One region of the Streptomyces sp. NPDC096339 genome, then DNA from elsewhere that is predicted to be linked to it. Evidence: riboswitches for the same ligand, from Rfam matches in the RefSeq annotation. Region 1 holds a riboswitch; the other holds the start of a gene.
What was found. A riboswitch is a leader RNA that binds a small molecule or an ion and turns the genes downstream of it on or off. The one in region 1 is predicted to bind guanidine.
Positions count from the first base shown of each region.

Region 1 (10,991 bases):
GAAGAGGGTCCGCTTGCCCCGGCTGCCCAGGAAGGACCGGGCCACCTTCAGCTCGGAGGTGCAGGAGGAGACGCCCCACCAGGTCACCGTGCGGCCCACCGGGTACTGCGACCGCAGGTCCAGCGACACGCCCCGCCACAGCGGCTGCGTGTGGGCGGGCAGCCCCGAGACCGCCGAGAACAGCAGCCGCAGGTACGGCAGGTAGGGCGTGACCCTGGTGCGGTCCGGGGAACGCAGGACGGCGTTGATCTCGCGGTAGAAGGCGGACTCGCAGGTGTAGAGGTAGAGCGCGGCGATCGCGTCGGCGGACAGGCCCGCGGACGTCTCGTCCGCCCTCCGCTTGCCGAAGTCCCTCGACCGGTCGATGTGTCCGGCGATCCCGGACAGCGTCTTGGCGACCGGGGCGACGGCCTCCTGGAAGTCCATCAGCGGAGTGTCGAACACGCCGGTGATCGCGGGGAGGACCAGGCCCTCGTCCTTGACGCTGGTGAGTCGCTCCAGGTACAGCTGGTGCAGGTTCATGGTCGACTCGATGAAGGCGCCCATGCGTGCCGCGACACCCCCGCCCCCGCCGCCGGCGGCGGCCGCCGCCTCGTTCCACCCCTTGCTCGGCAACCAGTCGATCCCGTCGGCGCCCAGCGAGGCGAGGGCCTCGTTGACCATGGCGAAGTGGTCGCCCTCGCAGAAGATGTCACCCTGCGCCGCCGGGTTCGCGTGGTCGATGTGGCGGACCTCGACGTCCGGGTACTTCTCCTGGAGCCGCAGGACGACCTTCTTCAGGCTCCGGGCGTGCGCTCCCCACCATGCGAACACGACCCCGCGGTCCTCCTCGTCGGCCTCCTGCTTGGCCTTGAGGATCTCCTCGACGATCCGTTCGGCGACGGGCCGCCAGAACGCCGTGTGCTGGTCGGCGCCCATCGCCCCGTCGCCGCTGGCGGTCAGCGAGGCGTTGAGCAGCAGCACGCCCTGGGTCAGCATCGCCTGGAACCACTCGGGAGGCTGGACCGTCTCCCGCTCCTTGAGCAGCGCGCGGACATCGGCGATGGGCGTCTTCTTCGCTATGCCGTACTTCCACATCGCCGCCGCCTTGATGATGCAGCGGATGCTGACGACCCGGCCGAACTGGCTGTCCTTCCAGTCGTTGAAGGTGTTGTCGAACATGGCGATGCCCGTCGCGCTCTCCGGGCGCGGGTACGGGTTCTGACCGAAGACGACGACCTTCCACTTGTGCGGCGGGTTGGGCTTCAGCGCCTGGAAGGTCAGCTCCCGGACCGGGACGACCTCGGGGCTGCGCCCCTTCCCGATGAACCGGGCGGCGTCCGGCCGCGCCTCGATGACGGGCTTCAGGAGCGGAAGCCAGGGCTCACCGCCCCCGTCGAAGAGTTCGGCGAGAGCCAGGGGGTCGTCCGCGACGGGCTGGGCAGGCTCGGAGGCCGCTGCCGGAACCGACTCCTGCACCGATTCCTGCACCGACTCCTGCACCAGCACAGGCACCGACTCCTGCACCGGCACAGGCACCGGCTCCGGAGCGGCGGCCGGGGCCGGGGCCTGCGGCGGCACGATGCGCACCCGCTGCTCGACCGGGGCGCTCTCGATGCCGTCCAGCTGCGTGGTGATCGTGGCACGCAGCTCGTCGTCGTCCTCGAACCAGTGGTCGTGGAAGAGCGTGTAGCCGGTCCACATCAGGTTCGCGCACACCCTGGCCGGGACCCGGCCGGTCTGCGCGCCCATCCCGACCAGCGCCACCGAGCGGATGCTGCCGGGCTGCTTCCGGTTCTGCCGGTGGATTGCCTGGAACGCGGCGGCGCACGCCAGGGCCACGTTCAGCGTGGCACTCACGTTCTGCGAGGACCGAACCATGGTCGGCGTCGATATCAGGTACCGGGGGACGGTCGCCCCCGACGGGACGCAGACCGCGCTGCCCACCGGAAGCGTTCCCCCGAACCGGTCGCGGATCGCGCGCTGCACCCGCAGCTGGATGCCGGATCCGAGGTGCCGCTTGATGACGGCGTCGACCCCGCCGTCCATCCGGCCCCGGGAGTTCGTCGGCGTGACCCAGGCGTCGACGTCCTCGTCCAGGATCGAGCCCCGGCGGATCTCGATGCCGGGGGTGTCCGCGAAAGCCGCCCTCCACGCCTCCACCACACGCTCGTTGACGTCTGTCAGTACAACCCTGAGCACGGGCTGAACACTGCTCTCGGTCATCGTCCACTCCTGTCGGGAAACGGCCCTTGCAACACCTCGAACCTAGCCGCCACCACTGACAACGCCGTTCCGGCAAGGGGACGATGACCTTCCGTCAGGGCTCCGCTTCACAGCCGCCAGTAGGTACCCGCACGGGAATCGACGTGCACCACGTGCCGACCGACGCGCACCACGTGATGGTCCCGGCCGGCCCAGGAACCGGCGCCGCCGTCCGCGCCGGGCAGCGGGGTCCAGATCTCCAGGAAGGTGCCCCCGTCCGGGTTGGTGCCCCGCTCGACGAGGTTCGCGCCCTCCCGCCGGAAGGTGCCGGTGTCCTCGCCGGACTCGCCCGTGAGGTGGTGGAAACGCACCTGGGATCCGTCGAAGGAGGTCGTACCGGCGAAGCCCCGGCTGTCGGCGTAGTACGGGCCGGCCTGCAGCCACACCACCTCGCGGTCCTCCACGAGAGGTCCGCCGTCGCGGCTGATGCCGCGGCGCAGCCAGGCACCGTACTCGGGCACCGGGATGCCGGGCCCGCCCGGGAACCGGTCCGCCGGCGGCTCGGGCTCAGGCACGGTCGGCGGCGGGGTCGTCCACGGCCAGGAGGGTCAGCGGTACGTTGCCGCGTACCGCCTGCGAGTACGGGCAGACCGCGTCCGCCCGGTGCAGCAGCGGCTGGAGGTCCGCCGCCCGCCACCCCGGCAGGCTGACCGTGAGGGCCACCGCGAGGCCGTAGCCGGCCGGGGTGTCCGTGGTGCCGAGCTGCACTTCGCAGGCCACGCGCGCGGCGGAGGCGTCCGCCCCGAACTCGGCGGCGACCTCCGCGAGCGCGGACGTGAAGCAGGCCGCGAAACCGGCCGCGAACAGCTGCTCGGGATTGGTGGTGCCGGGCACCTTCTTGCGCGGCGGGGCGAGACGGACGTCCAGGCGCCCGTCGTCCGTGCGGACGGATCCGGAACGGCCCCCGGCGGCGTGCGCGGTCGTCCGGTACAGGCTGCGGGTGAGTGGCACGGTCATGGCGTACGGCCCATCTTGCTCGACGAGGACGCTGCCCGGGTGCGGACAGCGGTCGGCGCCGCGTCGGCGGCACCTCGCGCGTCGTCGTGCGTAACCGGGTACGGCGCATCTCGTCCGGGGCCTCGCAAGGCCGCCGGACAAGTTAGCAACGGACACGGCCGCCCGGGGACCCGCCGGGCGGTGACCTTCCTCACCCGCCGCCGGGTCCGGCCCCGCGGCTGCGGTACGCCCCGGGAGGCATGCCCTCCCACCGGGTGAAGGCGCGCACCAGGGCCGTCGCACCGCTCAGGCCGACGAGCGGCGCGATCCGGTCCAGCGGCAGGATCGTGGTCTCCAGCAGCCGACGGGCCCGGCCGTGGCGGGCGTCGTCGAGGAGCGCGCGCCACGAGGTGCCCTCCGCCTGCAGGGCCCTGCGCAGGGTCCGGACGCTGAGGCCGAGCTCCTTGGCGGGGCCCTCCGGGCCCGTGTCCCCGAGCGCGGCCGGCTCCAGCCACTGCCGTACGCGATCGGCCACGGACGGGGGCGTGGACAGCCGGTGCAGGAGCCGGTCGGCGTAGGCCCGGTGCAGGGCGTTGAGCGCCGGATCGTGGAGCGGTCGGCGCCTGTCGAGGTCCTCGTTGGCGACCGTGATCACGTTCTCCGGGGCGTCGAACACGACCGGACAGCCGAGGACGCGGGCGTACGGCTCCGCCGAACCCGTACGCGGGTGCGCGAACGACACGGACAGCGGCGCCCAGCCGTCGCCGGCGATCCAGCGGCCCGCCCGCACCATGCTGCTGACGACCGCCTCCACCTGCTGGGGGTGCATGGCCGCCGGGTCCACGGTCGGCCGGTAGCGGACCCGGCCGACGTCCCCCCGGCGGTCCACGCTCACCCTGCCGGCCTGGCTCACCAGGGAGTGGTAGTGCTCCGCCGCCAGCGCGGCCTCCGCGAGGCTGGCGCTCGTGAGGACGAGGTGTCCCAGGATGTGCAGGCCCGTGGGCCGGATGCGGTCCCCCACGAGGAGCCCGGTGTGCGGGCCCGCGCCCCGGGCGCCGAGGACCTCGTCCCACAGCACACGCATCTCCGCGTACTGCAGCCGGTCCGCGGGCAGGGCCCGGGGACCGGAACCGCCGGTGCCCTCCGCCGCGGCGCTCAGCACGGCGAGGGCGTAGCACGAGGTGACGGTGGGCGGCTCGGTGAGGGACACGGCCGCCAGTCAATGCCGGAGCACCGGCCGCGTCAACACCGCCCGGGGCACGGGAGGCAGGACGGTCGGGGACGGTCGGCGGCCCGGGGAGTCAACGGGTTGGCCGCCCGGGTGAATGACGGCGCCGCCGGGCGCTCCTAAGGTCGCCTTCGGACACCGCTCAGAGGAGTACGCCGTGATTCTCTTCCTGCTCCCCGCAGGCGACTACGACCCGACCGAGGCGGCGGTGCCCTGGGCCGCACTGCGCGACGCCGGCTTCGAGGTGCGGTTCGCGACCCCCGCGGGGAAGGCCGCGTACGCCGACCCCAGGCTCACCGACCTCGGCTTCTCCTGGCTGTCGCCCTGGCTCATGACCCGCCGCGCCGAGCTCGCCGCCTACCGGCGCCTCACCGAAGACCCCTGGTTCCTCGCCCCGTCGGCCTACGCGGACGTCGAACCGGACGCCGTCACGGGCCTCTTCGTACCCGGTGGCCACGCCGAGGGGATGCGGACCCTGCTGGAGGACGCCACCGCCCAGCGGTTGTTCGCCCAGGTCTTCACCCAAGGGCTGCCGGTCGGTGCCGTCTGCCACGGCGTGTTGCTCGCCGCCCGGGCCACCGATACCGCCACCGGGCGCTCGGTCCTCCACGGCAGGCGCACCACGGCCCTGACCTCCCTGCTGGAGCTGACCGGGTGGAACCTGACCCGGCTCTGGCTGGGCCGGTACTACCGCACCTACCGCACCACCGTGCAGCAGGAGGTCACCGCGGCGCTCGCCGATCCGCGCCACTTCCTGGCCGGCCCGCCGCTGCCCGTCCGTGACACCGCCGCCCGGCCCGGACGCGGCTTCACCGTCAAGGACGGCAACTACGTCTCCGCGCGGTGGCCCGGCGACTGCCACCGGCTCGCGGCGGACTACCTGGCCCTGGTCCGTGCCCACGAGGCGGCCAGATTGTCATGAACTCATCGTGAAAGGGTTCGGGATGAATCGACGAAGGGTCCTCGGACGACGCCGGTACCTGTTATTCGGCCTGGTCCTCGCGATGCTCACCCTGGTGCTCGGCCCCGCGGCCGCCGGCGCGTCGGCGGGCCCGCAGTGGTGCGAGCCCGTGGCGCGCCCGGCTCCGGACTCGCAGGTGGGCGTCACGGGCGAGCCGTTCACCGGGACCGACGCCCAGGGCCGGGTCCGCGGCTGGGTCGACGGGCACGTCCACCTGATGTCGAACGAGGGCTTCGGCGGACGGCTGGTCTGCGGGAAGGTCTTCTCCCCGGCGGGCGTGGCGGACGCCCTGAGGGACTGCCCCGAGCACTACCCGAACGGCGTCCTCGCCCTCTTCGACATGATCACCAAGGGTGGTGACGGCCGGCACGACCCGAACGGCTGGCCCACGTTCCGGGACTGGCCGGCCCACGACTCCTCCACCCACCAGCAGACCTACTACGCCTGGGTCGAGCGAGCCTGGCGGGGCGGCCAGCGCGTCCTGGTCAACGACATGGTCACCAACGGGGTCATCTGCTCGCTGTACTTCTTCAAGGACCGCGGCTGCGACGAGATGACCGCGATCAGGCTCCAGATCCAGAAGACCTACGAACTCCAGGACTACGTCGACGCCATGTACGGCGGCGCCGGCAAGGGATGGTTCCGGGTCGTCACCGAGCCCGATCAGGCCCGCAAGGTCATCGAGCAGGGCAAACTCGCCGTCGTCCTCGGCGTGGAGACCTCCGAACCGTTCGGCTGCAAGCAGGTGCTGGACGGCGCCCGCTGCACCATGGCCGACATCGACCGCGGCCTGGACGAACTGCACCGGCTCGGCGTGCGCAGCATGTTCCTGTGCCACAAGTTCGACAACGCCCTGTGCGGCGTCCGGTTCGACACCGGCACCACGGGCATGGCGATCAACGTCGGCCAGTTCCTGTCGACCGGCACCTTCTGGAGCACGGAGCCCTGTACCGGCCCCGAGCACGACAACCCGATCGGCTTCGGACTCGCAGCGGGCCTGTCGGCCGGGGAACCCGGCACCTCGCAGGCGGAGGCGGAAGCCAGGGTCCGCGCCGCGCTGCCCGAAGGGGTCGAACTGCCCCAGTACGGGACCTCCTTGCAGGCGGCGCAGTGCAACCGGCGGGGCCTGACGGCGCTCGGCGAGTACGCGGTGCTGGGCATGACGAAACGCAACATGATGCTGGAACTGGACCACATGAGCGTCAAGGCGGCGAACCAGGCGCTGCGCGTGCTCGAAGCCGAGCAGTACTCCGGTGCCCTGTCCACCCACGGCTGGATGGACGACAACTGGACGGAACGCGTCTACCGCCTGGGCGGTTTCATCACCGGCCACATGTACGAGGCGACCGCCTTCACCGCCGAGGCGCGCAGGCACGCGGACCTGCGGGCGAAGTACGGCGCCGGGTACGGGATCGGCACCGACATGAACGGCTTCGCCTGGCTCCCCGGCCCCCGGGCCGCGGCCGGAAGCCCCGTCCACTACCCCTTCCGCAGCCCCGACGGCGGTTCGGTCCTCGACCGGCAGGTCACCGGCTCCCGGGTCTGGGACGTCAACACCGACGGCGGCGGAACCCACTACGGCCTCGTACCGGACTGGATCGAGGACATTCGGGTCACCGGCGGCCAGGACGTGGTGGACGAACTCATGCGGGGCGCCGAGGGCTACCTGCGCACCTGGGAGCGCAGCAGCGGCCACACCACCCCGTACGCACCGCTGGTACGCGGCTACCGCGCCCACAGCGGGCACCTGGCTTCCTCACGCCCCCTGCCCGCCGGGTTCACCCACGAGGGGGTCTGGAAGGTGCTGCGGGACCCCGCGCCCGGTACGGTCCGGCTCTACGAGTGCAAGGCGGCCGAGCACTCGCTGCTGACCCACGATCCGGGGTGCGAGGGCCAACAGCCCCTCGGCGCGGTCGGATACGTGTACACCAAGCAGGTTCCGGGCTCCGTGCCCCTCTACCGGTGCTACATCCCGTCGGTGTTCGACCACTTCGTCAGCGGCAGGGCCGACTGCGAAGGCCCGTACACGAGGGAGGGCCTGCTGGGCTACGCCATGCCCGTGGCCGCGCCGTAGCGGCGAAGGCGAGGGGGCCCCGGCACGTGCGGCCCGGGGTCACCCCTCGCGTCACTCAGCCTTGCGGAACGGGCCGGGCGGCCAGGCGGGTCAGCAGGGACCGGCGGTGCTCCGGATCGGTCGCTAGGTCCATCGCCGTCCAGGCCATGGCCAGCCCCCCGTCGAGCACGGCGCGGTCGGCCTGGGCCGTGACTCCGTACCGGGTGAACTCGGGGTTGTGCATGATCGCTTCGCCGCAGTCGTAGCCGATCATCGGGTGGATGGTGGGCACGAGGTGCGAGACGTTGCCCATGTCCGTGGAGCCGCCCCGCAAGGTCGGGTCCAGGTCCTGGACCCGACGGCCCAGGTCGCGGGCGGCCGTGAGGTAGCTGCGGCCCATCGCGAAGTCCTGGCGTAGGTCCGCGTAGTCGTTCCCGACGGTCTCCAGGGCCAGTTCGGCGCCCGTGGCCAGGGCTCCCGCCTCGAAGCAGGCCCGGATCCGGGCCTGGAGCTCGGCGAGCTCCTCACTGCTGACGGCCCTGCAGTCGTAGTCGGCCGTGGTCAGCGCCGGGATCACGTTCGCGGCCTCCCCGCCCCCCGTGACCACCCCCGAGACCACCGCGCCGGGCCGCATCTGCTGCCGGTACGCGGCGATGGCCACCTGGGCGATCATCATGGCGTCGGCGGCGTTGACACCGCGCTCGGGCATCGCCGCGGCGTGCGCGGCCCGCCCGGTGTAGCCGACCTTCCAACTGCTGATGGCGAGCGAGCTCATGCCCACGGAATCGGAGGGAGCGGCGTGCACCATCATCGCGGCGGCCACGTCGTCGAAGGCACCCTCGCGCAGCATGTCCACCTTGCCGCCGCCGGACTCCTCGGCCGGTGTGCCCAGCAGCTTGACGGTGATGCCCAGTTCGTCGGCGAGCGGGGCCAGCGCCAGCGCGGCGGCCACGGAGGCGGCGCCGTTGACGTTGTGGCCGCAGGCGTGGCCGATGCCGGGCAGCGCGTCGTACTCGGCGCAGATCCCGATGACGAGTTCGCCGCTGCCGGCGGTGGCGCTGAACGCGGTCGGCAGCCCGTACGCGCCTCGGGTGACCTCGAAACCGGCCCCCTCGACGAGGTCCGCGATGCGCCGGGCGGCGCGGTGCTCCTCGTAGGCGAGTTCGGGATCGGCGTGCAGCGCGTGGCTGAGGCCGATGACCGCGTCCTGGCGCGCTGCCAGAACGGCCCGGGCGCGCTCGCGCAGCAGCTCGGGGGCGCTCATCGGCCCACCTGCCCGGTGCGCTCGGCGCGCGGCCTGCGGTAGACCAGCGCGATGGCGGCGCCGGCCACCGAGACCAGGGCGCACACCGTCCAGGAGAGGGTGTAGGCGCTCAGCTCGGGCAGCGGCCGCCCGGCCGGGGTGCGGGAGGCGAAGACCGTCAGCACGGCGGCCGCGCCGATGGATCCGCCGACGTTGATCAGGAGCTCGTTGATGCCGGAGCCCACCGAGGTGCGGTCGTGCGGTACGGACTCCACGGCCAGCGTCCGCGTGGAGTGCTGGAGGAATCCCGTGCCCAGACCCGCCACGGCGGTGCCCGCGAGGAAGAGGGCCAGGTCGCCGTGGAAGGACAGCGACAGCACGTACCCGGCGGCCATCAGCAGCGAGCCGGTGACGAGCGTGAGCCGGTCGCTGATGGCGGCGGCCACGGCCGGCGCGATCAGCGCCCCGAGGGCCAGGGCCACCAGGTTGGGCAGCATGCCGACGGCGATCGCGAACGGGTCGAGGCCCAGCCCGTAGCCGTACGCGGCGGGGTCGGTCCCCATGAACACCGCGTTGGCGACCTGGAGCCCGATCATGCAGAAGGTGAAGGTCAAGGTGACCAGCGAGACGACGACGACACCCCGGCGGCGGAACATCGTCACGTCGATCATCGGCTGGGGAGTGCGCAGTTCCACCCGCACCCACAGCGCGGTGACGAGCGCGCCGCCCACCAGGCAGCCCAGGGTGCGGACGGAGGTCCACTCCCAGCCCGGAGTGCCGCCGAGGCCGAGGCCCAGCATGACGGCGGCCAGGCCGAGACAGAGCAGTACGCCGCCCGCCCAGTCGATCCGGCCGCCCGGCCGGTGGTCCGACTCGGGCAGCAGCGGCCAGGTGACGGCGAGGGCCAGGCTGGTGGCGACCGCGGGCACCCACAGGGCCGCCGTCGGACTGTCGACCGTACTGGCCACGAAACCGCTGGCCACGAGCCCGAGGGCGAGGCCCGCGACGAGCGCGGCGACCATCACGCTGATACCGCGCCTGCTCTCGGCGTCGCCGCCCCGGCTGCGGTTGCGCAGGATGCCCACGAGCAGCGGGAAGAAGCCGGCGAACGCGCCCTGCAGGATCTGGCCGCACAACAGGGTGGTGAAGTCGCGGCTGAGTCCGACGAGGACCGAGCCGAGGAGGACGATCAGCAGGTTCCAGCGCAGCACGCGGCGGTGGCCGTAGAGGTCGCCCATCCGGGACAGGACCGGGGTGAAGGCGACGCTGGCCAGCAGGTTCGCGATGCTGATCCAGTTGAGGTCGGCCGCCGTCACGCCCAGCGTGTCGGTGAGGCCGCGCAGCAGCGGCGAGAGGAAGCCCTGGGTGATGCCGCTGGTGAGCTCCACGAGCATGACGGAGGCGATGATCGCGCCCCCGGGGGTCGCGCGGACTCCGCAGGAGGCCCCGGCGGGGGAGTGCGAGGGTCTGGCGTCCGTGTCCGTCATACGTATCACCTGTTCGGGGAACGGGCCGTGCGGCCGAGGCAGGGGGAGGGGCGGGCCGCCTGCGGGGCGGATTCCGCACCACAATGTCCGGTGCGGGCCGCACCCCGGGCAAGAGTGGGGCCGATAATCGGGTGAACGCGGCGTTCACCCCCTGTTCGGCAGCGGAATCCGGCACGACGGAGGCCGTGGGGACGCGGCTCGGACAGCCGTCGGCGGGGCCGCGCGCAGTGTCGTACCGTCCGGCGGTTGGGAGGCCCTCGATGAACACCGGTACCCCGGGCGCGGCGCAGCGCGCCCCCCACTCCGCCGACCCGCCCGAGCTCGACGCCGTCGACCACGCGGTGCTGCGCGCCCTGCACCGCGATCCGCGCGCCGCCTTCGCCGACGTGGCCGAGGCGGCCGGGGTGCACGAGCGGACGGTCGCCCGCCGCCTGGAGCGGATGACCGCGACGGGCCACGTCCGCTTCACCGCTGCCCTCATCCCCGAGTACCAGGGCGAGGGGATCACCGCCGAGCTGGCCGTCCGCTGCGCCCCCGGGCGGGTCCACGAGACGGCGCTGGCCATCGCCCGCCGGCCCGAAACCCGCTCCGTGGAGGTGGCCACGGGCGCCCTGGAAGTGTTCGCCGAGCTCAACGCGCCCGGTCACGACGCCCTGCTGACCCTCGTGGACTCGGTGATCGGCCGGCTCGACGGGGTCGTGGACATCCACTCCAGCGTGGTCCTGCGGCTGCTGCTCACCGCCAGCGACTGGGCGCCGTACGACGAGGAGCCGACCGCGGTGCGGCGGCTGGCCATGGCGGGGCTGGAGGTGCCCCCGCCGCTCACCGTCGACGATCTC
Region 1 is NZ_JBIWFI010000025.1:71,633-82,623, forward strand. Features, by position in the region: gene ACIQ5Y_RS26955 (ADP-ribosyltransferase domain-containing protein) at 1-2,205, opposite strand, end outside; gene ACIQ5Y_RS26960 (hypothetical protein) at 2,313-2,759, opposite strand; gene ACIQ5Y_RS26965 (Ohr family peroxiredoxin) at 2,752-3,201, opposite strand; guanidine-III (ykkC-III) riboswitch at 3,277-3,336, opposite strand; gene ACIQ5Y_RS26970 (AraC family transcriptional regulator ligand-binding domain-containing protein) at 3,392-4,390, opposite strand; gene ACIQ5Y_RS26975 (type 1 glutamine amidotransferase domain-containing protein) at 4,566-5,330, shown strand; gene ACIQ5Y_RS26980 (hypothetical protein) at 5,353-7,443, shown strand; gene ACIQ5Y_RS26985 (M20 family metallopeptidase) at 7,499-8,686, opposite strand; gene ACIQ5Y_RS26990 (MFS transporter) at 8,683-10,152, opposite strand; gene ACIQ5Y_RS26995 (Lrp/AsnC family transcriptional regulator) at 10,413-10,991, shown strand, end outside.

Region 2 (10,991 bases), on a different contig from region 1:
ACCAGGTTGATCCCCGACCCGTCCATCAGCCAGAACGCCATCAACCCCAGCAGGTAGCGCACCGCGAAACTCACCACCAGGCCGAGCCCGACCGACACCAGGAACAGCGCCCAGCGCACCGGATCGGCGGGCAGCGCCAGCGTGAAGACCAGGGAGCCCGCCACCAGCGGCAGCACCCCGCGCCCCACCAGCTGGAAGCCCGCCCGGCCCATGTCCGAGGCCAGCCACCACATCTGAAGGTCCGCCGGCCGGTACAGGTCGACCGCGATGTCACCCGTACGGACGCGCTCCTGGATCTCCTCCTGGAAGCCGCCGCCGAACAACGCCCCGGCCGCCAAAAGCCCCTGGCTCACCCACACGAAGGTCAGGGCCTGCGCCTGGTCGTACCCCCCGAGACCGGGGCGCTCGTCCCACAACGCGATGTACGTGTACGCGAGGATGAAACCGAACACGGTGTTGGTGAACACCCCGGCCGCCGTCGCCGTCCCGTACGTGGCGTAGCGCCGGAACCCGCCCGCGGCCACCGCCAGGTAGAGGCCCACTCGCTGACGCACCGTATCCCTCCGTTTCCCACGTCGTTCCTACGTCGGCCAAAGCGCGCGAGCTTAGTGCGGAGGGGCGATCCACGCGACCGATTTACGCCCGTCCGGAGCGGAATCACCGGCCATCGGGTAGACACAATGAGGTACAGAAGTGGATATTTCGAACGGCGGCAAGGAGAGTCCCCGGAGATGAGCGACCAGTCACCACCCCCGGGCTGGACCCCTCGCGACCCGGACTCCCCCGACGGACGGCAGCAGCCACGACCCCAGCCACCACGAGCGCAGAAGCCCGGCCGCAAGCGCGGCCGGGAACCCCGCCGCCAACGCTCCGGCCTGCGACGCCTCGTCCCCACCTGGCGCATGCTCCTGGGCGGCGTACTCCTGCTCGCCCTGCTGCTCGGCGGCGCCCTCGTCGCCGGCTACCTGCTCGTCGACATCCCGCCGGCCAACTCCGCCGCCACCGCCCAGTCCAACGTGTACCTCTACTCCGACGGCACCCAGCTCGCCCGCGACGGCGAGGTCAACCGCGTCAACGTCCCGCTCTCCCAGATCCCCCGGACCGTCCAGGAAGCCGTACTCGCCGCCGAGGACCGGGACTTCTACTCCGAGCGGGCGGTGGACCCGAAGGCGATGCTCCGCGCCGCCTGGAACACGGCCACCGGCAAGGGCACCCAGTCCGGCTCCACCATCACCCAGCAGTACGTCAAGAACTACTACCTGGGCCAGGAACAGACCATCAAACGCAAGGTCAAGGAGTTCTTCATCGCGATCAAACTCGGTCGCGAGAAGTCGAAGGACTACATCCTCGAGGGCTACCTCAACACCAGCTACTTCGGCCGCAACGCCTACGGCATCCAGGCCGCCGCCCAGGCCTACTACGGCAAGGACGTCGGCAAACTCAGCACCGCCGAGGGCGCCTACCTCGCCACCCTCCTCAACTCCCCCAGCGCCTTCGACGTCGTCTCCCACCCCCAGGGCCGCGACCGCGCCCTCGCCCGCTGGAACTACGTACTCGACGGCATGGTCAAGAAGAACTGGATGCCCGCCGCCGAACGCGCCGCCACCCGCTTCCCCGAACCGGGCAAGGTCCGCCCCGCAGCCGGACTCTCCGGGCAGCGCGGCTACCTCGTCGAAGCCATCAAGGACTACATCACCGACAACAAGATCCTCGACGAGAAGACCCTCGCCGAGGGCGGCTACCGGATCACCACCACCATCGACAAGCGCCGCCAGAACGCCTTCGTGGACGCCGTCAACGCCCAGGTCATCAGCAAGCTCGAACCGGAAACGCGCAAGGCCGACCGCTACGTACGCGCCGGAGGCGTCTCCATCGACCCCTCCAACGGCAAGGTCGTCGCCATGTACGGCGGCATCGACTACACCAAGCAGTTCGTGAACAACGCGACCCGCCACGACTACCAGGTCGCCTCCACCTTCAAGCCGTTCGTCTTCGCGGCCGCCGTCGAGAACGACTCCCGCACCCAGGACGGCCGCCGCATCACCCCGTACACGATCTACAACGGCGACAACAAGCGCCGAGTCGTCGGCAGCCGGGTCCCCTACGCCCCCGAGAACGAGGGCCAGGTCTCCTACGGCAACATCACCGTCAACACCGCCACCGACCTCTCCGTCAACGCCGTCTTCGCCCAGATGGTCGTCGACGTCGGCACGGTGAAGGTCAAGAAGACCGCCGTCGACCTCGGCATCCCCGAGAACACCCCGAACTTCGTGCTGGGCCCGGCCATGGCCCTGGGCACCCTCCAGGCCAGCGTCCTCGACATGACCCAGGCGTACGCGACCCTCGCCGACCACGGCCACCGCACCCCGTACACCTTCCTGGAGAAGATCACCAAGGAGGACGACACCATCGGCCTCCCCGACCGCCCCCGCACCCAGGCCGTCAGCCGCGAATCCGCCGACACCACCACGTCCATGCTGGTCAGCGTCGTCGACAACGGCACCGGCACCGCGGCCCTCGCCGCCGGCCACCCGGCCGCCGGCAAGACCGGCACCGCCGAGCTGGACCGCTCGGCCTGGTTCGCCGCCTACACCCCGAACCTGGTCACGGTGGTCGCGATGATGGGCCAGGACCCGGACACCGGAACCCTCGAATCCCTCTACGGCGCCCTCGGCGAAGCACGCATCGGCGGAGGCGGCTACCCGGCCCGCATCTGGGCCGCCTACACGAAGACGGCCCTGGAGGGCACCGACCCCGAGGACTTCGACCTCGAACTCCAGCCGGGCGCGGTCCCGCCCCCGCCCTCCCCCAGCTTCGAGCCGACCTCACCGGAGGAAACCCCGGAGGAACCCTCCCCGACCCGCCCCGGCCGCCCGAACCGGCCGAGCCCTCCCGGCGGGCAGAACAACGGCGGCCAGAACCAGGGGGGCCAGAACAACGGCGGGCAGAACAACGGCGGCCAGAACCAGGGAGGCCAAACCAACAACGGGCAGACCAACAACGGCCAGAACAACGGCGGCACCACCCAGGGCGACCAGGGCGGCACCACCGCGGGCACCCAGGGCACCGACGCGGGCACGGGAACGGGCGCGGACGCGGGAACGGGCGCCGGAGCCGCGGGCCGCCGCCCGCCGCCCTCCGCGTTCCTGGAATGACCGGACGCCCTCTAATGCCCCGAGGTGGCCTTCAGCCCCACCACGGCCACCAGCAGCAGGCTGATGAAGAAGATCCGGGCGGCGGTGACGGGCTCACCCAGTACCGCCATACCGAGCACGGCCGCACCCGCGGCACCGATGCCCACCCACACCCCGTACGCGGTACCGATGGGCAGGGTCTTCGCGGCGTACGACAGCAGCACCATGCTGGCCACGATCCCGGCACCCGTGAACACACTGGGCCACAGCCGGGTGAAACCCTCGGTGAACTTCATGCCGATCGACCAGCCGACCTCAAGCAGACCGGCGACGAGAAGAAGAACCCATGCCATGACGGCACCTCCGGGACGACGAGACATCGAGCGGTACGGGGGTGCGTCGTCTTGTCATTGACCCGGTACGGCGCGTCTCGTCGGGGTTCTCCTCCACCGTAGCAAAGGGACACGAAAGGGGCCGGTGATCTCGATCACCGGCCCCTCGGGCTTCGCTTACAGGTACAACCCGGTGGAGTCCTCCGACCCCTCCAGCCGCTCCGCGGCCACCGCGTGCAGGTCCCGCTCGCGCATCAGCACGTACGTCGCCCCCCGCACCTCGACCTCCGCCCGGTCCTCGGGGTCGTACAGCACCCGGTCGCCCGGCTCGACGGACCGTACGTTCTGCCCGACCGCGACCACCTCGGCCCAGGCCAGCCGCTTGCCGACCGCGGCCGTCGCCGGAATCAGGATGCCGCCGCCCGAGCGGCGCTCGCCCTCCGGCAGGTCGGACTTCACGAGCACGCGGTCGTGGAGCATGCGGATGGGCAGCTTGTCGTGGGTGGTGTTCTCGCTCACGCCTCGAACTTACCTGCCCGCGCCCACCCTGTACTCCGGAGGGTCATCCCCGCTTGCGGCGCGCCGACACCACGATCAGCCCGACCAGCCCCACGGCGACCAGCGCGATGGGCACGATCCGGTCGACGCGCGGAGCCCCGTTCTCGTCGCGCAGCCCCGCCTGCACATCGCTGACGCACCGGTTCACGGCGGCGAAGGCACGCCCGGCGGTGTGGTCGACGGTCGAGGCGACCCTGGCCTTCGCGTCCCCGATGATCGTGCTCGGGTGCATCCGCACGCCGATCTCGTCGAGCGTCTCGGCGAGCTGCTCGCGGCGGCGGACGATGTCCGCCTCGATCTGTGCGGGGGTCCTGGCTTCCGGCACCGCGCTGCCTCCGTCGTCGTTTCGTCGTCGTGTCCCGCATGGGGCGTAGCGCCCCATGGACTCATCGTCAGCTTAGTCTCGTTCCATAACGATGCTGGTGCCCTCCCGAGGAGACTGTTGACATGAGCGAGCGACTGCAGCCGGGCGACACCGCCCCCGCCTTCACCCTGCCCGACGCGGACGGCAACGAGGTCTCGCTCGCCGACCACAAGGGCCGCAAGGTGATCGTGTACTTCTACCCGGCGGCCCTCACCCCGGGCTGCACGAAGCAGGCCTGCGACTTCACGGACAACCTGGACGTGCTGGCCACGGCCGGCTACGACGTGATCGGCGTGTCCCCGGACAAGCCGGAGAAGCTGGCGAAGTTCCGCGAGCAGGAACACCTGAAGGTCACCCTGGTCGGCGACCCGGAGAAGGAGACGCTGGCCGCGTACGGCGCGTTCGGCGAGAAGAAGCTGTACGGCAAGACGGTGACCGGGGTCATCCGCTCCACGGTGGTCGTGGACGAGGAGGGCAAGGTGGAACACGCCTTCTACAACGTCAAGGCCACGGGCCACGTAGCCAAGATCATCAAGGACCTGGGCATCTGAGCCCACCTCCCGCCGGACCGGCCCGCACCCGATGGGGTGCGGGTCGCCGCGTTTATCGGACGAGATTTCCCGTGACCGTCCGACTATCGGTTCGTTACTCCGTGCGAGGGCCGCATGTGCGGCCGATAGGGGGAGTGATGGCAGTCCGATACACCCGTGAGCTATTGGAAGCCGCAGCCCGCGAGACGAACAATTGGGACGACGCCGTCAGGTGGTGCGGCGGCACGCCGACCAACGGCAGCCGGCGCTATCTGCGGGCGAAGATGCGGGAGGCGGGAATCGACTGTTCCCACTTCCCCACGAAGTGGGCACGCCATACGGAGGAGCGGCTTCGGCACCTGGTGGCCGAGTCCACGTCCATCTCGGAGGTGGTCGGCCGCCTCGGCATCAGCAACGTCGGCGGGAACCAGGCACACATCGCACGGCGGATCGCGGCTCTCGGCATCGACACCTCGCACTTCGTCGCAGCCCGGAGGCGACCCAAGGGCGCTCTGGGACCGGCCCTCACGGTCAGGGATCCGCAGGACGGCAGGATTCCCGGTGTACGCCTACGACGAGAGCTGCTGAAAGTCGGGGTTCACGAGGTATGCGACGAGTGCGGCGTCGGCCCGGTATGGAACGGCAGGCCGCTCAAGCACGAGGTCGATCACATCAACGGCGACTGGTGGGACAACCGACGTGAAAACCTCCGCCTCTTGTGCCCCAATTGCCACGCGGCCACTGACACGTACCGCGGTCGCAAGGCGAGGCGGGCAGCATGAGCAAGGTCGGGTACACGCGGGATCTGCTGACCCGAACCGCGCCGCAGGCCACCAGCCTGGTGGACCTCATGAGGCTTCTCGACACCCCGCTCCTGGCCGGCCCTCGCCGATACCTGCGGGACAGGCTGGCCCACTACGGCATCGACACGTCTCACTTCGTCGACGAGCCGCTCCCTGAACGGATCCGGCAGCACTACACGGAGGAGCGGCTCCGGGACGCGGCCGCCCACACGGACAGCATCGAGGGGATGCTCGCCTACATGGGCGTCGAGCCGTACAACAGTGCCCGCACCCATATCGCCAAGCTCGTCGACCGGTTCGGGATAGACACCTCGCACTTCCCCCGCCGGGACGTCCCTTCGTCGCGCCGTCTCTTCGACCTGGAGGAGATCGGACCTGCGGTCGCCGACTCGCAGAGCATGGCGGGGGTCATGCGTGCACTCGGCCGCCACCCGCTCGACAGTGCCGGCCGCGCCAGAGCCAGGCGGAGCATCGAGGAATACGGTCTGTCGACAGAGCACTTCACCGGCCAAGGTCACACCATCGGCCGCCCCTCTCCCTCGCGCATGCCCTCGTCGGAGATCCTGAAGCGACTCGAGCCGGGCTCCGCGCGCACCAAGACGGCGATGCTGCGTCGAGCCCTGGATGACCTCGGAGTGCCGCATGTATGCGCGGAGTGCGGGACAGGGGATGTGTGGCGCGGGCGACGGCTCGTCTTGGAGATCGACCACGTGAACGGTGACCGGCTGGACAACCGTCGGGAGAACCTCCGCTATTTGTGCCCCTCCTGCCACAGCCAGACTCCGACCTTCGCCAAGCGATCAAGGACGGTCATCCCATCGCAACGACCTGCCGTCGACCAGTAAGCTGAGCGCGCGGGTCCGTACCCCAGCTGGCCAGAGGGCGCCGGTTTAGGTCCGGTGTGTCGTGGGTTCGAGTCCCACCGGGCCCACAGCAACGGCCGGTCATCTCGTACGAGGTGACCGGCCGTCGGCGTACCCGGGCTCAGCCCAGCAACGCCCGGACGAACGGCACCAGCGCCCGGAACGCCTGCCCCCGGTGGGAGATCGCGTTCTTCTCCGCCGCCGTCAGCTCCGCGCAGGTGCGGGACTCGCCCAGGGGCTGGAGGATCGGGTCGTAGCCGAAGCCGCCCGTCCCGGAGGGGGTGTGGCGCAGGGTGCCCAGGAGGCGGCCTTCGACCACGCGTTCCGTGCCGTCCGGGAGGGCCAGGGCCGCCGCGCAGAAGAAGTGGGCGCTGCGGTGTTCGTCGGCGATGTCGCCGAGCTGGGCCAGGAGGAGGTCGAGGTTCGCCCGGTCGTCGCCGTGCCGGCCGGCCCAGCGGGCGGAGAAGATGCCCGGGGCGCCGTGCAGGACGTCCACGCAGAGGCCCGAGTCGTCGGCGATCGCCGGGAGGCCGGTGGCCTGGGCCAGGGCGTGGGCCTTGAGGAGGGCGTTCTCGGCGAAGGTGACGCCGGTTTCCTTGACGTCCGGGATCTCCGGGTACGCGTCCGCGCCGACCAGCTCGTGCGGCAGGCCGGCGGCGGACAGGATGGCGTGGAGTTCGGTGACCTTGCCCGCGTTGCGGGTGGCCAGGATCAGGCGGGGAGCGGGCGTGGAGGACATGCGCCCCATTATCCCGGGGTGCAGACCTTCGAGAGTTCGGAGGCGGCGTCGGCGACCGGCGTGATGTCCGGGGTCGGGTTGCCCTGGTCGATGGCGGTGCGGACGTTCTTGACGGCCGTGTTCATCGAGCTGATGGCCTTGCTCAGGTCGGCGTTGTCCGTCTGGTCGCCGATCTTCTTCAGGTTCGTCTCGATCTGGTTGAGCGCGTTCTGGGCGTCCTGCGGGCTGTTGCCCGCGTTGGAGACCGCCTGCTGGAGGTCGTTCGCGCCGTCCGTGATGGCGACCGCCGTGTTGGCGCAGTCCATCGCCGTGGAGATCGCGTCACAGGAGGTGAGGGCGGGGACGGTGAGGGCGGCGGCCAGCGCCACGGCCGCTATGCGGTGCTTGCGGAGCTTCATGTTTCTGGTCCCCCAGGGGTGTGGATACGTGGACGGGCGCGCGGCTTCGACACCGTGCGCCCGTACCCTGCCAGACGCGGAACCGGACGCCTACAGTTCCAGCTGCAGCGCGCTGAGCTGGATGGCCTGGAGGTCCGCGCAGCCGCCGGCGGCGAGGTCCAGGAGGGCGTTGAGTTCCTTGCGGTCGAAGGGCTCGCCCTCGGCCGTGCCCTGGACCTCGACGAAGCGGCCGTCGCCGGTGCAGACCACGTTCATGTCGGTCTCGGCGCGCACGTCCTCCTCGTAGCAGAGGTCGAGGAGGGGGACGCCGTCGACGATGCCGACGCTGACGGCGGCGACGGTGTCGGTGAGGGGCTTGCGGCCGGCCTTGATGAGCTTCTTCTTCTGGCCCCAGGCGATGGCGTCGGCGAGGGCGACGTAGGCGCCGGTGATGGCGGCGGTTCGGGTGCCGCCGTCGGCCTGGAGGACGTCGCAGTCCAGGACGATGGTGTTCTCGCCGAGGGCCTTGTAGTCGATCACGGCGCGCAGCGAGCGGCCGATGAGGCGGGAGATCTCGTGGGTGCGGCCGCCGATCTTGCCGCGGACGGATTCGCGGTCGCCGCGGGTGTTGGTGGAGCGGGGCAGCATCGAGTACTCGGAGGTGACCCAGCCTTCGCCGCTGCCCTTGCGCCAGCGCGGGACGCCTTCGGTGAAGGAGGCGGTGCAGAAGACCTTGGTGTCTCCGAAGGAGATGAGGACGGAGCCCTCGGCGTGCTTGCTCCATCCGCGTTCGAGGGTGACCGGGCGGAGCTGTTCGGGCGTGCGGCCGTCGATGCGAGACATGGCGCCGAGCCTAGTCGGTGCGGGGGAACGGCGAAGACCCCGTTCGGGTGCGTGCGGCATCCGTACGGGGTCCTCGGGGGTGCTTCAGTGCGCCCGGCTCACGCGCAGGCTCACATCATGTCTTCGATGTCCGCGGCGATCGGGTCGGCGTCGGTGCCGATGACGACCTGGATGGCGGTGCCCATCTTCACGACGCCGTGGGCGCCGGCGGCCTTGAGGGCGGCTTCGTCGACGAGGTCGGGGTTGACGACCTCGGTGCGCAGGCGCGTGATGCAGCCTTCGACCTCTTCGATGTTCTCGATACCGCCGAGCCCGGCGACGATCTTCTCAGCCTTGGTGGCCATGTGTTTCTCCCTGAGTCATACGAAGAACGAGTCTCGGCGGCACCGGTGCGGTCCGTTTCGTCACCGTAACGCACGGTTGGCCCATCTTCGCGAGCGCGCGTCCACTACCTGCCGAATCATGATGATCAGCAGCCGCCTGCCCACAACTGGTCTACACCAGTGTGCCGCACGTGCCGCGACAGCCAAAAACGGGCCGGTCAGGGAGGATGCCGATGAGCGCGAGCAGTGCCGCGGGAGCGCCGCGGGCGAAGCCACGGGCGCAGTGGTGGAACAGCCTGTTCCAGGGGCTGCAGAAGATGGGGCGGAGCCTCCAGCTCCCGATCGCCGTACTGCCCGCGGCGGGCATCCTCAACCGGCTGGGGCAGCCGGACGTCTTCGGCGCCGAAGGGCTGGGCTGGACCGGCGTCGCCAAGATCATGGCCGGCGCGGGCGGCGCCCTGCTCGACCCCGACCTCGGCCTGCCCCTCCTCTTCTGCATCGGCGTCGCGATCGGCATGGCCAAGAAGGCGGACGGCTCGACCGCCCTCGCGGCGGTGACCGGCTTCCTCGTCTACCGCGGAGTGCTGCACGCGTTCCAGAAGCCGTGCCCCGTGGGGACCAAGGACATCGGCGGCGGCTGCCTGGGGCCGAACGACACGTTCGTCTCGTACACGTACCAGAACCCGGGGGTCTTCGGCGGCATCATCATGGGCCTGCTCGCGGCCTGGTTCTGGCAGCGCTACCACCGGGTGAAGCTGGTGGACTGGCTGGGCTTCTTCAACGGCCGCCGGCTCGTCCCGATCATCATGTCCTTCGTGGCGATCGGCTTCGCCGTGATCTGCCTGTGGGTCTGGCCGCCGGTCGGTGACGCGCTGGAGAGCTTCTCGAACTGGCTGGTGAGCCTGGACTACTGGGGTGCGGGCATCTTCGGCGTCGCGAACCGCGCGCTGCTGGTGATCGGCCTGCACCAGTTCCTGAACGTGCCGGTGTGGTTCCAGTTCGGCAGCTACACCACGCCGGACGGGAAGACGGTGCACGGCGACATCAACATGTTCCTGAACGGCGACCCCAATGCGGGCATGTTCCTCTCCGGCTTCTTCCCGATCATGATGTTCGCCCTCCCGGCGGCGGCCCTGGCCATGGCGCACTGCGCGAAGCCGCTGCGGCGCAAGGAGGTCGGCGGTCTGATGCTGTCGGTGGGTCTGACCTCGTTCGTCACGGGCATCACGGAGCCGCTGGAGTACTCGTTCCTGTTCGTGGCGCCGGCGCTGTACGCGATCCACGCGCTGCTGACGGGCGTGTCGATGGCGGTGACGTGGGCGCTGGGCGTGCACGACGGGTTCAGCTTCTCGGCGGGTCTGATCGACTACGTCATCAACTGGGGGCTGGCGACGAAGCCGTGGCTGATCATCCCGATCGGCCTGGGCTTCGCGGTCGTCTACTACGTGATCTTCCGTTTCGCGATCACGAAGTTCGACATTCCGACGCCGGGTCGGGAGTCGGACGAGGAGATCGCGGCGATGCAGGCGGAGAACACCAAGGCGTAGTCGCGCCCTTGCGGCGAGCGGGCCCTTCGGCCCGTGTTCAAGGCCCTCGGACCACCGGTTCCGGGGGCCTTCGGCATGTCCGGTAACCCGGCGGCCCGGGTGTGGGGCGCCGACACGCCGGATGTGGTGTAGACCACAGGAAATCGAAGGTTCCTTATCTATCCCTCACCGTGCTACAACTGGTCTACACCACGGATTGGTGTAGACCACGTGGGCCGGGGTCCGGCCCCCGGGAGCCCCCTTTCCGAGACGTCGCCTCCCCCCTTCCTTGCCCCTGGCGGCGCCTTGCCCACTGGAGGAACCACATGTCCACAGCGACCGCTGCGGAAAAGAAGAAGGGCGCTGGCGTGATGGCCGTCATGCAGCGCATCGGCCGGAGCCTCATGCTCCCCGTTGCCGTGCTGCCCGCCGGCGCGCTCCTGCTCCGCCTCGGCGCGGGCGACATGCTCGGGAAGGACACCTTCCCCGCCTTCGTGAACAAGATCGCCGGCTATATGGCCGCCGGTGGTGGCGCGATCCTCGACAACATGGCGCTGCTGTTCGCCGTCGGCATCGCGATCGGCTTCGCGAAGAAGTCG
Region 2 is NZ_JBIWFI010000055.1:31,694-42,684, reverse strand. Features, by position in the region: gene ACIQ5Y_RS38200 (ABC transporter permease) at 1-554, opposite strand, end outside; gene ACIQ5Y_RS38195 (transglycosylase domain-containing protein) at 732-3,155, shown strand; gene ACIQ5Y_RS38190 (multidrug efflux SMR transporter) at 3,167-3,487, opposite strand; guanidine-III (ykkC-III) riboswitch at 3,528-3,600, opposite strand; gene ACIQ5Y_RS38185 (co-chaperone GroES) at 3,644-3,985, opposite strand; gene ACIQ5Y_RS38180 (DUF3618 domain-containing protein) at 4,029-4,349, opposite strand; gene bcp (thioredoxin-dependent thiol peroxidase) at 4,472-4,939, shown strand; gene ACIQ5Y_RS38170 (HNH endonuclease) at 5,077-5,700, shown strand; gene ACIQ5Y_RS38165 (HNH endonuclease) at 5,697-6,566, shown strand; tRNA gene ACIQ5Y_RS38160 (tRNA-Leu) at 6,578-6,652, shown strand; gene rdgB (RdgB/HAM1 family non-canonical purine NTP pyrophosphatase) at 6,706-7,323, opposite strand; gene ACIQ5Y_RS38150 (hypothetical protein) at 7,332-7,721, opposite strand; gene rph (ribonuclease PH) at 7,812-8,543, opposite strand; gene ACIQ5Y_RS38140 (glucose PTS transporter subunit EIIB) at 8,654-8,887, opposite strand; gene ACIQ5Y_RS38135 (PTS transporter subunit EIIC) at 9,100-10,413, shown strand; gene ACIQ5Y_RS38130 (PTS transporter subunit EIIC) at 10,719-10,991, shown strand, end outside.
Region 2: it holds a riboswitch for guanidine, as region 1 does, so the genes downstream of both, ACIQ5Y_RS38190 (multidrug efflux SMR transporter) here and ACIQ5Y_RS26965 (Ohr family peroxiredoxin) in region 1, are expected to answer to the same signal.